2 regions of the Mesorhizobium erdmanii genome follow, and region 2 is predicted to be linked to the other one. Evidence: predicted binding sites of a transcription regulator. Region 2 holds the regulator's gene; the other holds the start of a gene.
What was found. The regulator PhoB, encoded in region 2, activates phosphate uptake and scavenging genes when phosphate is short. The targets are predictions, from matches to a motif close to TGTCATNNANCTGTCAT.
Positions count from the first base shown of each region.

Region 1: EB233_RS23395 (LTA synthase family protein) is a predicted target of PhoB. The motif match lies at 3,456-3,472, and genes of this name have one in related genera.

Region 1 is NZ_CP033361.1:4,781,600-4,788,815, forward strand. It holds gene fabF (beta-ketoacyl-ACP synthase II) at 1-1,018, opposite strand, end outside; gene EB233_RS23380 (acyl carrier protein) at 1,053-1,289, opposite strand; gene fabG (3-oxoacyl-[acyl-carrier-protein] reductase) at 1,487-2,224, opposite strand; gene fabD (ACP S-malonyltransferase) at 2,285-3,232, opposite strand; gene EB233_RS23395 (LTA synthase family protein) at 3,478-5,439, shown strand; gene EB233_RS23400 (pilus assembly protein) at 5,487-7,124, opposite strand.
Region 2 is NZ_CP033361.1:1,477,771-1,484,986, forward strand. It holds gene pstB (phosphate ABC transporter ATP-binding protein PstB) at 1-546, shown strand, start outside; gene phoU (phosphate signaling complex protein PhoU) at 572-1,279, shown strand; gene phoB (phosphate regulon transcriptional regulator PhoB) at 1,401-2,090, shown strand; gene EB233_RS07135 (ROK family protein) at 2,350-3,591, opposite strand; gene xylF (D-xylose ABC transporter substrate-binding protein) at 3,863-4,903, shown strand; gene EB233_RS07145 (sugar ABC transporter permease) at 5,046-6,362, shown strand; gene EB233_RS07150 (ATP-binding cassette domain-containing protein) at 6,439-7,216, shown strand, end outside.

The sequences.
Region 1 (7,216 bases), 3.3 Mb from region 2:
ACGACATCGAAATCTTCGACGCGGCATTGCCGACAAGCCGCTCGACGGCGCCGAGTTCAATCGTGTCGGCCATGGTCGAAGTGCCGTGCGCATTGATGTAATCGACATCGGCGGGCGTCAGCTTGGCCCGGTTCAACGCTGCAGTCATGCAACGGAAAGCGCCGTCGCCATCCTCCGACGGGGCGGTGATATGATAGGCATCGCCAGTAAGACCGTAGCCGGTCACCTCGGCATAGATTTTCGCTCCGCGCGCCTTGGCGTGCTCAAGCTCTTCCAACACCACAACCCCGGCCCCCTCGCCCATGACGAAGCCGTCGCGGTCACGATCATAAGGACGCGACGCCGTCTGAGGGGTGTCATTGCGATCGGTCGACAGCGCCCGGCACGCGGCGAAGCCGGCAATCGACAGCCTTGTGACCGGCGCTTCGGCGCCGCCAGCGACCATGACATCAGCATCGCCCCACATGATCAGGCGGGCCGCATCGCCAATGGCGTGCGCGCCGGTCGAACAGGCCGTGACGACGGCATGGTTCGGGCCTTTCAGCCCGTGCCGGATCGACACCTGACCGGAAACGAGATTGATGATCTGGCCCGGGATGAAGAAGGGGCTGATGCGGCGCGGACCGCGCTCCTTGAGGATCATCGCGTTCTCGGCGATGCCGTCGATGCCGCCAATGCCCGAACCGATGAGCACGCCGGTGGCGCACTGCTCTTCGTGGGTCTTGGGTTCCCAGCCGGAATCCTTCAGCGCTTCATCGGCGGCGGCAATCCCATAGAGGATGAAATCGCCGATCTTGCGCAATTCCTTCGGCTCGAGCACGGCCTCGGGATTGAAGGTGGCATTGCTGCCATCACCACGCGGAACGACGTGGGCGATCTTGCAGGCAAGATCCTCCACCTCGAACTCGGTGATGCGCTTGGCAGCGCTGCGGCCGGTCAGCAGTTCCTTCCAGCTGTGCTCGAAGCCCATGCCGAACGGCGACAACAACCCAAGGCCCGTGACGACGACACGCCTCATCGCAGGTCCTCCCCGGTGATGACTGCGGAAAGCGTCAGGCCGAAGCCTTGTCGATGTACTTCACCGCGTCGCCGACGGTCAGGATGGTCTCGGCCGCGTCGTCGGGAATCTCGACCCCGAATTCTTCTTCGAACGCCATGACGAGTTCGACCGTGTCGAGGCTGTCAGCGCCCAGATCATCGATGAAGCTCGCCTGCTCCGTCACTTTGTCGGCATCGACGCCAAGGTGCTCGATGACGATCTTCTTGACGCGCTCTGCGGTGTCACTCATTTGGGCATCCTCGTCTTTTGTTTGTCTGTCTTCGTTAGCGGGCAGAATGCCGCTAATCAAGCTGAAAGATGGTCCTGCCGGAAACGCAACGGCACTGACCGGTTTTTGCCCGAACCGCCGGGTTGCGGGCCGCATTACACGAAAAATAGCTGAGGTCCAAGGCGAAATGGTCTCTTTTCACAGCCCTGCCGTATCCGTCAAATCATCGCCATGCCGCCGTTGACATGGATGGTCTGGCCGGTGACGTAGGCCGCTTCGTTGGAGGCGAGGTAGGCAACCGCGGACGCCACTTCAACACTCGTGCCCATGCGACGGGTCGGAATAGCCGCCATGATCGCCTCTTTCTGCTTGTCGTTGAGCTTGTCGGTCATGGCCGATTCGATGAAGCCCGGCGCAACGCAGTTGACGGTGATGTTGCGGGTGGCGATCTCCTGCGCCAGCGATTTGGAGAAGCCGATCATCCCGGCCTTTGAGGCGCAGTAGTTAGTCTGGCCGGGATTGCCGGTCACGCCGACCACCGAGGTGATGTTGATGATGCGGCCATGGCGGCGGCGCATCATCGGGTGGGTAAGTTCACGGGTCAGCCGGAACACGGCGGTCAGATTGACCTCGAGCACCGAGTCCCAGTCGGCGTCCGACATGCGCACGAACAGGCCGTCCTTGGTGATGCCGGCATTGTTGACCAGGATGTCGACGCCTTCAAGTTCGGCCTCCGCCTTCTGGCCAAGTGCCTTGACCTCGTCGCGGTTCGACAGATTGGCCGGAAACAGCTTTACGCGGTCGCCGAGTTCGGCAGCCAGCGTCTCCAGTTTCTCGATGCGGGTGCCGTGCAGGCCAACGATCGCGCCCTGCGCGTGCAGTATCCGGGCGATCGCCTCGCCGATACCTCCCGATGCGCCGGTGACGAGCGCCTTGCGGCCGGTCAGTTCGAACATTTCTTGTCTCCTGATCTGAGAGAACAGCCTTCACACGGAAGGGGTCAAATCGCCAGCGGATTATGCAAGCGCTGCCAGCGCGGCCTCGACATCGGCAGCCGTGCCGACAGCACCCGTGGCGATGTCGCGGTTGATGCGCCGCGCCAGGCCCGAAAGCACCTTGCCGGCGCCGATCTCGTAAAGCGTTGTGATACCATTGGCGCCGAACCATTCCACTGTTTCGCGCCAGCGCACGCGGCCGGTTATCTGCTCGACCAGGCGCCGCGCGATCTCGTCGGGATCGCTTGTCGGGGTCACGGTGACGTTGGACAGCACGGGCACCGCCGGCGCATGCTTCGTCACGCCGGCGAGCGCCTCGCGCATGACGTTCGCCGCCGGCGCCATCAGCGCCGAATGGAAGGGTGCCGAGACCTGCAGCATCAGCGCGCGCTTGGCGCCCTTTTCAGTGCACAGTTTTGCCGCCAGCTCGACCGCGGCCCTGGCGCCGGAAATAACCAGCTGACCGCCGCCATTGTCGTTGGCGATCTGGCAGACCTTGCCGGCCCCTTGCGCGGCCTCGAGGCAAGCGGCTTCGACATCTGCCTGCTCCAGCCCGATGATCGCCGCCATGGCGCCTTCGCCTGCCGGCACCGCCGCCTGCATGGCGTTGCCGCGGATGCGCAGCAGCCGGGCGGCATCGGCAATGGAAACAAACCCGGCGGCGGCAAGGGCCGAATACTCGCCTAACGAATGGCCGGCGACATAGGCGACCTTATCCTTCAGCGAAAAACCGCGCGCTTCAAGCGCCCTGATCGCCGCGAGCGATACGGCCATCAGCGCCGGCTGCGCGTTGGCCGTCAGCGTCAAGGTCTCCTCCGGGCCTTCCCAGATCAGCTTCGACAGGTTTTCGCCGAGCGCTTCGTCGACTTCCTGGAAGATCCTGCGCGCCTCGGGAAAGGCGTCGGCGAGATCCTTGCCCATGCCGACAGCCTGGCTGCCTTGTCCCGGAAAGGTGAATGCGACGGCCATACGAGGGCTCCCGAAGACTGGTTTTGCTTGCCTGATAACACGAATTTTCCCTGCCTGTGGCGCAAGGCAGGCTGCCAAGTCAAGCCCGGTCCGAACCTGCCCGTTGTCCGAACCGGGCGCCGAGTGCCTGTTCGCAAAGGCTTTTTAGCGATCACTCCTGATGAAAACCGCTCACGAATCATTTGCTGGCTCTTCTTATTTCCGCCACAGGCGCTAGCTTTGCGTGACAATTATATGACAATCGAATGACTTGGGTTGTCGCCGGGTGGGAAGTCAAAGTGGCAATGAGTTTGAAACGCGCCGGTAAAGCCGCGCCTCAGTTCCTGGAAGACGATCCTTCCACCGGCTATCTGCCGGGCCGGACATGGCCGGTCGTCCGCTACGGATTGATCAGCCTGGCGATCTCTACCATCCTGGTGTTCGCCATCGAATTGATCGTGCGCGGCGACTTGGCCGGCACCGTCTCCTTCTTCCTGCAGCCGCTCAAGCCGGGCTGGACGACTATCGTCGTGTTTGCGCTGGTCCTGATCGGTTTCGACGCGGTGCTCGGCCGCAGTCATCAGAGCCTGATGATCGTGGCGCCGCTGACTCTGTCGCTGGCCTTTGTCGGCCACCAGAAATCGTACTATCTCGGCGATCCGCTCTACCCGACGGATTTCCTTTACTCTCGCCAGATCTTCGCCCTGCTGCCGCTCCTGATGCGTGACCGGCCGATGACCGCACTCGCCATGGTCGCCGGCATCGTCGCCGGCCTGTCGCTGCTGGTCTATGGCTGGCGGCTGTGGCGACGCAAGGTTCCGGCCCTCAGCCACAAGGGCCGGCTTGCCCGGCTGACGCTGGCGGTGCCGCTGCTCGCCTTCTTCGTCTCGATCATGGACTATGCCACCTTCTCATGGACCAGGGACCGGCTGCAGATCATCCCGATCATGTGGGACCAGAAGGAAAACTACGCCTCGAACGGCTTTGCGCTCGCCTTCGCGCTCAACGTGCCGATGGCCCATGTCTCGGCACCGCCGGGCTATTCCGACAAGGCAATCGCGGCGGTCGACCGCCCGCGGATGACCGCCTCGGTGCCCGATGAAAAGCCAGACATCATTATCGTGATGAGCGAATCCTTCTGGGATCCGACTAAACTGCCCGGCGTCACCATCACGCCGGATCCGATTCCCACCGTGCGGGCATTGCGTTCCGGTTCAATGTTCTCGCCTGAGTTCGGCGGGATGACCGCCAACATCGAATTCGAGGCGCTGACCGGCTTTTCCAACGCCTTCCTGCCGGCCGGCAGCATCCCCTACCAGCAATATGTTCGCACGCCGACGCCTTCGATGGCGACTTTCCTGAAGAGCGAGGGCTACAGGGCGCGCGCCATCCATCCAGGCACCAACTGGTTCTGGAACCGTGGCGCGGTCTACGCCGATTTCGGTTTCAGCGATTTCAAGTCGGAGGAGACGCTGCCGCCGATGGAAAAGCGCGGACCGCTGGCATCCGATGCGGCGATGACGGACGAGATCATCCGCGAAGCCGACACCAGCGACGACCCGGTCTTCTTCTTCGCGGTCAGCCTGCAGAACCATGGTCCCTATGAACCGAACCGCTATTACAATCCGACCCACGCGGTGCAGGCGCCGATCAGCCAGTGGGCGCGCGACTCGCTGTTGAGCTATGCAGAGGGTTCAGCCGATGCGGACCATGGCCTTGCACGGCTGATCGAGTGGGCCAAGAAGCGCGAGCGGCCGACGATTGTCGCTTTCTTCGGCGACCATCTGCCGCCGCTGGGGCCGGTTTATGTCGAGACCGGCTTCCTGAAAGACAATGTCGCGCCGCGCAAGGAGGCGACACCGCAGGCAGCCCTTGAACATCACGAAACACCGCTGATCATCTGGTCGAACCGTTCCGGTCCGGTCGCGGATCTCGGCACGGTGAGCCCGGCTTTCCTGCCCTATCATATCCTGACCGCCGCCGGCATCACCCATCCCTACTACACGGGTTTTCTGGGCGACATGCGGGAGCGTTACCGCGTTGTCGACCGCAACCTATTGCTGACCCGGGACGGCCAGGCCACGGCCGACTGGTCGCGTCAGAAGGAGATCGACCCGGCGATCAGCGATTTCCGGCTCATTCAATACGATATGATGTTCGGCAAGCGTCATGCGGCGCCCGACTTCTTCCCCGAAACGGTCGACAAGGCTGTCGCCCACACGAGTTGAGCCGATTGATCCCATCAGGAATCGGCCCGGCTCCCTTGGTCGCGCGCTCAATTCGTCAATTGCAACCTCGAGAACTTGTTGGCGATCTGCTGGAAAACATCCGGCAGCTTGGCCGGATCGTTGACGGCATAGTACCCGCTCGGGTCCGAGGCGCAGGCGCTGTAAAGCGAACGGTTGGCGGCGGTGTCTGACTGCAGCACCATCGTGTAGATCTGCACGCCTTCGTTCTTCAATTGCGTGCACACGCTTTTGGTCCAGCCGTCGACATTGCGGGCAGCCGTCGTCTGGTTGTCCGAGCCGAAGCGACCACCGGCCAGGTAGCCGTAGGACGTGTAGTCGGACTTGGTCGGCTGGTTGCTGGCGCCATAGACGACATTCTCGCCATCGGTAAGCAGCATGACGATCTTGCTGACGCCTGCCGTCTTGAATGGCGCGCCATCGGTGTAGGGCGCGCCGGGCGACAGCACCCGCATGCCCCAGGACAGGCCTTCCGAGACATTGGTGCCGGAGCCGTTCCATTCCGTCATCTGGCTCGCCGCCTTGCGCAACTTGTCGAAATCGTCGGTCAGGGGAACGATAGGCGTCGGGCACGAGCGGTTGGGGCCAACGGTGACCGCGGTGCCGGTCTCGGTGACGATCTTGTTCGTCGAGGCGACATATTTGGCCAGCTTTTCCAGATCCGGCCCCAGGAGCGGGTCGACCACACTGCCGAGCAGGGGGCTGAGGTCGATGCCCAGAATGTTGACGCCTGCCTGCTTGAGCTTATCCTTGTTGATGGTGTCGTCGAGATACGAATTGTTGTAGCCGGTGGCCGAATTGCCGTAGGAGCCCGACGGCTTGGCGGCGGGCGCCGGGTCGTCTGGTGCGAAATACGGTACGAACAGCGTATCGGGCTTGGTCGGGTCCGGGGGCGTGTCGGAAATGTTGTAGGTGCCGGGGCGTGCCTCTACGCAGCCTTTCCACCCGGTACCTTTCCATCCGCCCGCAAGGCCCAATTGCTTGAACAGCGCCATGTGGTTCGGCCGCTTGCCGTCGATGACCGGGAAATTGATGCCGTTGGTGGAGGATTTGCCGTCCATGTCGATCCAGGATGGGTCGAACCCGTCACCATTGACGTTGACCGCAGTGACGAAAGGAACGAGCGAGGCGCGGACCTGGCGCGTTGGCGATTTTGTCGCCTCGAGCGTGTCCAGCAGGGATTTCGTCGCGGTCCTCAATGCCGTCATGCGGGCACCGGCCATCGAGCCGGTATTGTCCAGCACCAGCACGACTTCGAGCTGGTTGTTCGATTCGACGGCCGACGCATCGACGACGATGTGCCTGTTCTGGCCGAACAGGAAGGCAAAGTTCAGATTGACGTCGGCCGAGGCGACCGCCTTGGTCTTGATGTAGTTGACGCCCCTGTCGACGGTCAGCGTCGCCTGCGTGTTGGCGAGTTCGCCATGCCCGGCGATGTTGGCCTGAAAATAGCGGTCGAAGGCATCGGTGCGGGTAAGGTCGATGTCGCCGAGATGCGAAGAGGCAAGGTTTGCGGCGTCGAGCGCATTCTGCAAGTTGCTCTTGGCCCGCATGATGGTGGACACATCGACAGCGAAGGCCACGGCAGACAGGATGGCAGGCAGCCCGAGCCCCATCAGCAGCGCGAAATTGCCGCTCTTCGAGCGCCAGAATTTGTTGAGAAGCATTCTTACCCCCGGAAATGCTTACCCGCTTGATCTACGCGGATCGCCCGGGCTTTTGCGCCTTCCATGATGAATCGACGGTTGCCGACAGGGGC
Region 2 (7,216 bases):
CAGAACGTTCTCGATCGTTCGCAGGACCTCAACCTGCTGCGTACCAAGATCGGAATGGTGTTCCAGAAGCCGACACCGTTCCCGATGTCGATCTATGAGAACATCGCTTTTGGCGTCAGGCTCTACGAGAAGATCAGCAAGGCCGAGATGGATGGCCGTGTCGAGCAGGCGCTGAAGCGTGCGGCACTGTGGACCGAGGTCAAGGATAAGCTCAACGCCAGCGGCCTCAGCCTGTCGGGCGGCCAGCAGCAGCGGCTGTGCATCGCCCGTACCGTGGCGGTGAAGCCGGAAGTCATCCTGCTCGACGAGCCGGCCTCGGCACTCGATCCGCTGTCGACCGCCAAGATCGAGGAACTGATCGACGAGCTGCAGGCCGACTACACGATCGTCATCGTCACCCACAACATGCAGCAGGCGGCGCGCGTCTCGAAGCAGACCGCCTTCATGTATCTGGGCGAGCTGGTCGAGTTCGACAAGACCGAGAAGATCTTCACGTCGCCTCGCGAGAAGCGCACGCAAGACTACATCACCGGCCGCTTCGGCTGATCGCACGCATACGAGGACCAGAATCATGGCCGAACACACGGTTGCAGCCTTCGACGAGGATCTCGGACAGATCAGCAGGCTGATCAGCGACATGGGCGACCTCGCCGGCTCGATGGTTGGCGGCGCCACTAAGGCGCTGCTGAATTCCGACAATGCTCTCGCACAGCGCGTGGTCTCCGACGACGCCATCATGGACGCGCGCCAGCGCGAACTCGACGACCGCGCCATCACGCTGATCGCCAAGCGCCAGCCGATGGCCGACGATCTGCGCCATGTCGTCGGCTCGATCCGCATGGCCGGCGACCTCGAGCGCATCGGCGACCTTGCCAAGAACATCGCCAAGCGCGTCGGCACCGTTGGCCTCAGCGCGACGCCGCGCGACCTGTCGCATTCCATCGACGCCATGGCGCAGCTGGTGCTGATCCAGGTGCAGGGCGTGATCGAGGAGTATGCGGCGCGCGATGCCGCCGCACTGGCGAAGCTGCGCGCCGACGATGAGCGCATCGACGTCAAATATACCTCGGTCTTCCGCGAATTGCTGACCTACATGATGGAGGATCCGCGCAACATCACGGCTTGCACGCATCTGTTGTTCTGCGCCAAGAATCTCGAACGCATCGGCGATCACGTGACCAACATCGCCGAGAACGCATATTACGTGCTGACCGGCACGCAGCTGCCCGCCAATCGTCCCAAGCAGGACGAAACGGCGATGTCGGCGCCGGCGGCCTGAACGCTAGAGCGGCTCATCGTTTCGAGGAAACGCCAAACCGCTCTATCTCTTTGTTTCACGCAATTCCGGACGGAAAACCGCTACACACTTTTCCTGGAATTGCTTTGGAGGTGACCAGTCGATGATCGCGCCACGCATCATGGTGGTGGAGGACGAGGAGCCGCTGGGGGTGCTGCTCCGCTACAATCTTGAATCCGAAGGCTATCAGGTCGAGGTGGTGCCGCGCGGCGACGAAGCCGAAATCCGCCTGCAGGAGAACGTGCCCGACCTTCTGGTGCTCGACTGGATGGTGCCGGCGGTGTCCGGCATCGAACTCTGCCGGCGCCTGCGGATGCGGCCCGAGACCGAGCGGCTTCCGATCATCATGTTGACGGCGCGTGGCGAGGAAAGCGATCGCGTGCGCGGCCTTTCCACCGGCGCCGACGACTATCTGGTCAAGCCGTTCTCGACGCCGGAATTCATGGCCAGGGTCAAGGCGCTGCTGCGCCGCGCCAAGCCGGAAGTTCTGTCCAGCGTGCTCAAGGTCGGCGACATCGTGCTCGACCGCGAATCGCACCGAGTCTATCGCAAGAAGAGCGAGATCCGGCTCGGGCCGACCGAGTTCCGCCTGCTCGAATTCATGATGCGCCATCCCGGCCGCGTGTTCTCCCGCAGCCAACTGCTCGACAATGTCTGGGGCGAGACGATCTATATCGACGAGCGCACCGTGGACGTGCATGTGGGCCGCCTGCGCAAGGCTGTCAACAATGGCCGTATGCCAGACGTCATCCGCACCATTCGCGGCGCCGGGTATGCGATCAGGGAAGATTGACTGCTGGCGTTTTTGATGGGCCGAGGTGCCCAACGCTTCGTCATCCACGAGCGAAGCGGACGCGCAGACCCGAGGATCCATGCCGCGACTTTGACGTGTTGCCACTGCGTAGAATTCTGCACCGCCGCGTCCCTCGGTCGACGTAACGGAATGGATCATTGGGTCTTCGCGACGGAGCTTCGCTCCTGCTTCGCCCAAGGATGATGACATCCGGGAAGCTGCAGCCAATCTCGAATGGCGGCGATGCCCTTCGCAAGGCCTACGCCACGTTCTTGCCCGAACCCGCTCGCCCCTGCACGCCCGGGGCGAAAATCTCCTGGTCGACGAAGGTCAGCGCGCGCATCGCGCAGCCTTCGCGGATAAGCGGCAATTCGTTTGGTTCAGTATCGAACGAAATCGATTTCGAGTGCTGGCCGCCGGCGGTCTGGGCGATGGCCTCGCGTAGCGCGGGCTCGATCAGGTCGAAGGCGGCGGCACTGACGCCGACCATGGCGACGGGCGCGGGATCGATCAGCGCGAACAGGCTGCCGAGGCCATAACCCAGCGCTTCGCCGGCCTTGCGATATGCTTCGCGCTCGGGGCCAGCTCTTTCGCGCGCCGTGGCCGCCAGGGTCCGCATGTCCGCGTCGCTGACGTCGACCGGCTCGGTGTCCTCGCCGAGCTGCTTGGCATTGCGCCAGATGGCGTAGTTGCCGGCATAGGCCTCGACGCAGCCGCGGCGTCCGCAGCGGCAGAGCGCGCCGCCGGGCCGATGGATCATGTGGCCAAACTCGCCGCCCGAGGAATGGGTGCCGGTGAACAGCTCGCCCTTCAGCACCAGCCCCATGCCGATGCCGTGAGACAACAGGATGGCGATGAAGTCGTCGCGGTAGCGCTCGGGGTCGCGCCAGCGCAGCGCCACCGCCATCATGTTGCAGTCGTTTTCCATGGTGGCGGGGATGCCGAACTCGGCTTCGAGTATGTCGGCGAAGGCGATGTCGGTCTGCGGCGTGATCGGCGACCACAGCATGGCCCGGGCCTCGGTGTCGGTGATGCCCTGGATCGCCAGCGCGATGCGGGCGACGCTGCGCACGTCGATATCGGGATCGGCGAGGCGCCGTCGTACGATAGCCGTGCATTCGCCGATCAGCGCCTCGCGCGACATGGTCAGCGTGTCCAGGCGGCGCTGTTCCTCCGATATCACCTGGCCGGCATAGTCGATGACGGCGACAGAAAGGAAATTCAGCGAAAGCACCACGGTCATGACGGTCGCGGCCTCCGGATTGAGGCCGAGGCCGACCTGCGGCCTGCCGCGTTTGAGCGAACCCACCTCGCTCGGCTTGCCTTCGGCCAGGATGCCTTCGCCGATCAGGTCGGAGGAAATTGCCGATATGGTCGAATGGCTGAGGCCGGTGGTCGCGGCGATCTCGGTGCGCGAGGGCCGGCCGGCCCGACGCACGGCCGCGATCACCATGGCGCGGTTGCGCCGGCGCAGATCGTCGTGGCGGATTCCGACCGACATGCTTTTCCACTTCCTCCCCGTCGCGGCGGTTCTTCCTGCCCCTCGAACACTGCCGACAACAGGTCAAATACTGGCAGAAGCGGCCGCTGCTGTCATTTATTTATTGCGGGGCTCGAAAAAAAGTTGCAGGCCCCTCAAAATCCATCAGAATCGATGTTGACAGCGTTTCGGCGATGCATCAGTATTTTTTTTGAGGCTCGAAAAAATAGAGCTTCTGTGCCGGCCTTTGGGCCAGTTTGGTCGCGCCTTACGCGGCGCAGGGAGGAATATCATGAAAAGATTCACGGCCGCCATCCTGGCGGGTGTCGCCATGTCGCTGACGCTTGCGTCGGTCGCGCAGGCGAAGGACAAAGTCATCGGCGTATCGTGGTCGAACTTCCAGGAAGAACGCTGGAAGACTGACGAGGCCGCGATGAAAAAGGCGATCGAGGCCGCCGGCGACAAGTACATTTCGGCCGATGCACAGTCCAATCCCGGCAAGCAGCTTACCGATGTCGAGAGCCTGATTTCGCAGGGCGCCAATTCGCTGATCATCCTGGCACAGGACGCCTCGGCCATCGGCCCGGCCGTGCAGAAGGCGCTCGACGAAGGCATTCCGGTCGTCGGCTATGACCGCCTGATCGAGAACAAGGACGTCTTCTACCTGACCTTCGACAACAAGGAAGTCGGCCGCCTCCAGGCCAGTGCGGTGTTCAAGGCCAAGCCGGAAGGCAATTATGTCTTCATCAAGGGCTCGGGTTCGGATCCGAATGCCGATTTCCTGTTCTCGGGCTCGATGGAAGTGCTCAAGGCGGCCATCGACTCGGGCAAGATCAAGAATGTCGGCGAGGCCTATACGGACGGCTGGCTGCCCGCCAACGCCCAGAAGAACATGGAACAGTTCCTGACCGCCAACGACAACAAGGTCGACGCGGTGGTCGCCGCCAATGACGGCACCGCCGGCGGCGTTGTCGCGGCGCTGACGGCGCAGGGCTTGGCCGGCACCGTGCCGGTATCGGGCCAGGACGGCGACCATGCCGCGCTGAACCGGATCGCGCTCGGCACCCAGACCGTGTCGGTGTGGAAGGATGCGCGCGAGCTCGGCAAGAACGCCGCCGAGATCGCCTCGCAGTTGGCCGACGGCAAGAAGATGACCGACATCGCCGGCGTCAAGGACTTCACGACGCCTGGCGGCAACACCGTCAAGTCGCTGTTCCTGACCCCGGTGGCCATCACCAAGGACAATCTCAACGTCGTCATCGATGCCGGCTGGATCAAGAAGGACGAAGTCTGCGCGGGCGTCGCCGCCGGCAGCGTCGCCGCCTGCAACTGAGCTTGACCGCTTGAAGAGTTGGAAGCGCCGCGGCCCACAGCCGCGGCGTTTTCTCAGCAGGATTTGTGTTTCCGCCATGGGCGGCTAACTTCTAGGCTTGGTCCGGCATCCGCGTCAGACGTCAAGCCGCTGGGAGGACATCATGACCGACACGACCTCGACTTCGCAGGCCGACACCGCGCGCGCGTCGGAACTTGGCGCGGTTGCCCGTTTTCTGAAGGCGACCGAAATCGATACCCGTATGCTCGGCATGGTCGGCGCGCTGGTGGTCATCTGGGTCGGCCTGCACGTCCTGTCGGGCGGTCTTTTCCTGACGCCGCGCAATCTCTGGAACCTGTCGGTGCAGACTTCGGCCGTGGCCATCATGGCTTCCGGCATGGTGCTGGTCATCGTCATGCGCAACATCGACCTGTCGGTGGGATCGGCTGAAGGGGTCATCGGCATGGTCATGGGCTTCGCGCAGGTGCATTTCCTGGTGCGTTTTGTCGGGCTTGAGCTTGGCAATCCTTGGATCTGGGTGCTGGCGCTGGCGATCGGCCTGGCGCTCGGTCTGCTGATCGGCGCCTTCCAGGGCTTTGTTATCGCCTATCTCGAAGTGCCGGCCTTCATCGTGACGCTCGGCGGCCTGCTGGTCTGGCGCGGCGCTGCCTGGTGGGTTACGTCAGGCCAGACCGTGGCGCCGCTAGATGCCACCTTCCAGCTGATGGGCGGCGGTCCCGCCGGATCGATCGGCGCGACCTGGAGCTGGGCCGTCGGCATCGTCGCCTGCCTGGCGGTGGTGTTTGCGCTGTTCAACGGGCGCCGACAGCGCAAGCGCTTCCGCTTTCCGCTGCGGCCGATCTGGGCCGAAACGCTGATGGGCGCCGTCACCTGCGCCGTCATCCTGGGCGCCGTGTGGGTTGCCAATTCCTATCCATGGCCGGTCGGTATCGTGAAGCGGTATGCGGAGGCCAACAACATCACGATTCCCGAAGGCGGGCTGTTCATTGCCCATGGCATCGCTATTCCGGTGCTGATGGCTGTGATGGTGGGCATCGTCATGACCTTCATCACCAACCGCACGCGTTTCGGCCGTTACGTCTTTGCCATCGGCGGCAACCCGGAAGCCGCCAATCTCGCCGGCATCAACACACGCTGGGTCACCATGAAGGTGTTCATGATCATGGGTGTGCTGGCGACGATCGCCGCCGCCATCTCGTCGGCCAGGTTGAATTCCGCGACCAACGCGCTGGGCACGCTGGACGAGTTGCTGGTCATCGCCGCCGCCGTCATCGGCGGCACGTCGCTGGCTGGCGGTTCGGGAACCGTTATCGGTGCCATGCTTGGCGCACTTTTGATGCAGTCGCTGCAGTCCGGCATGGTGCTGCTTGGTGTCGATTCGCCGCTGCAGAGCATCGTCGTCGGCGCCGTGCTGGTTATCGCGGTGTTTCTCGACACCGTCTACCGCAAGCGAGTCTGAGCATGATCCCGAAAAGTGGAAACCGGTTTTCGGACGAGATCATCCTCAAGAAAGAGCTCTAGGGAGAAGAACGATCATGGAAAAGACTGCTCCCGCAAATACCGGCACGCCGCTGATCGACATGCGCAACATCTCGATCGCTTTCGGCGGTATCCGCGCCGTCGACGATGCCTCCGTCGATCTTTTCCCCGGCGAAGTGATGGCGCTGCTCGGCCATAATGGCGCCGGCAAATCGACGCTGATCAAGATCCTGTCCGGCGCTTACAAGCGCGATGCCGGCCAGATCTTCGTCAACGGCGAGGAGGCTTCGATCGCCAATCCGCGCGATGCCAAGAAATACGGTATCGAGACGATCTACCAGACACTCGCCTTGGCCGACAACGTCGATGCCGCCGCCAATCTGTTCCTCGGCCGTGAACTGATGACCGCCTGGGGCACGCTCGACGACGTTGCGATGGAGGCCGAGGCGCGCAAGGTCATGGGCCGGCTCAACCCGCGCTTCCAGCGCTTCAAGGAGCCGGTGATGAAGCTGTCGGGCGGCCAGCGACAATCGGTGGCGATTGCGCGCGCCATCCTGTTCAACGCGCGCATCCTGATCATGGACGAGCCGACGGCCGCGCTCGGTCCGCAGGAAACGGCGCAGGTCGGCGAACTGGTGAAGCAGCTCAAATCCGACGGTATAGGCATCTTCCTGATCAGCCACGACATCCACGATGTGTTCGAACTGGCCGACCGGGTCTGCGTGATGAAAAACGGGCAGGTGGTCGGCACCGCGCGCACCACCGACGTCACCCAGGACGAGGTGCTCGGCATGATCATTCTTGGAAAATGTCCTCCGGGCGCCATTCCCGGAC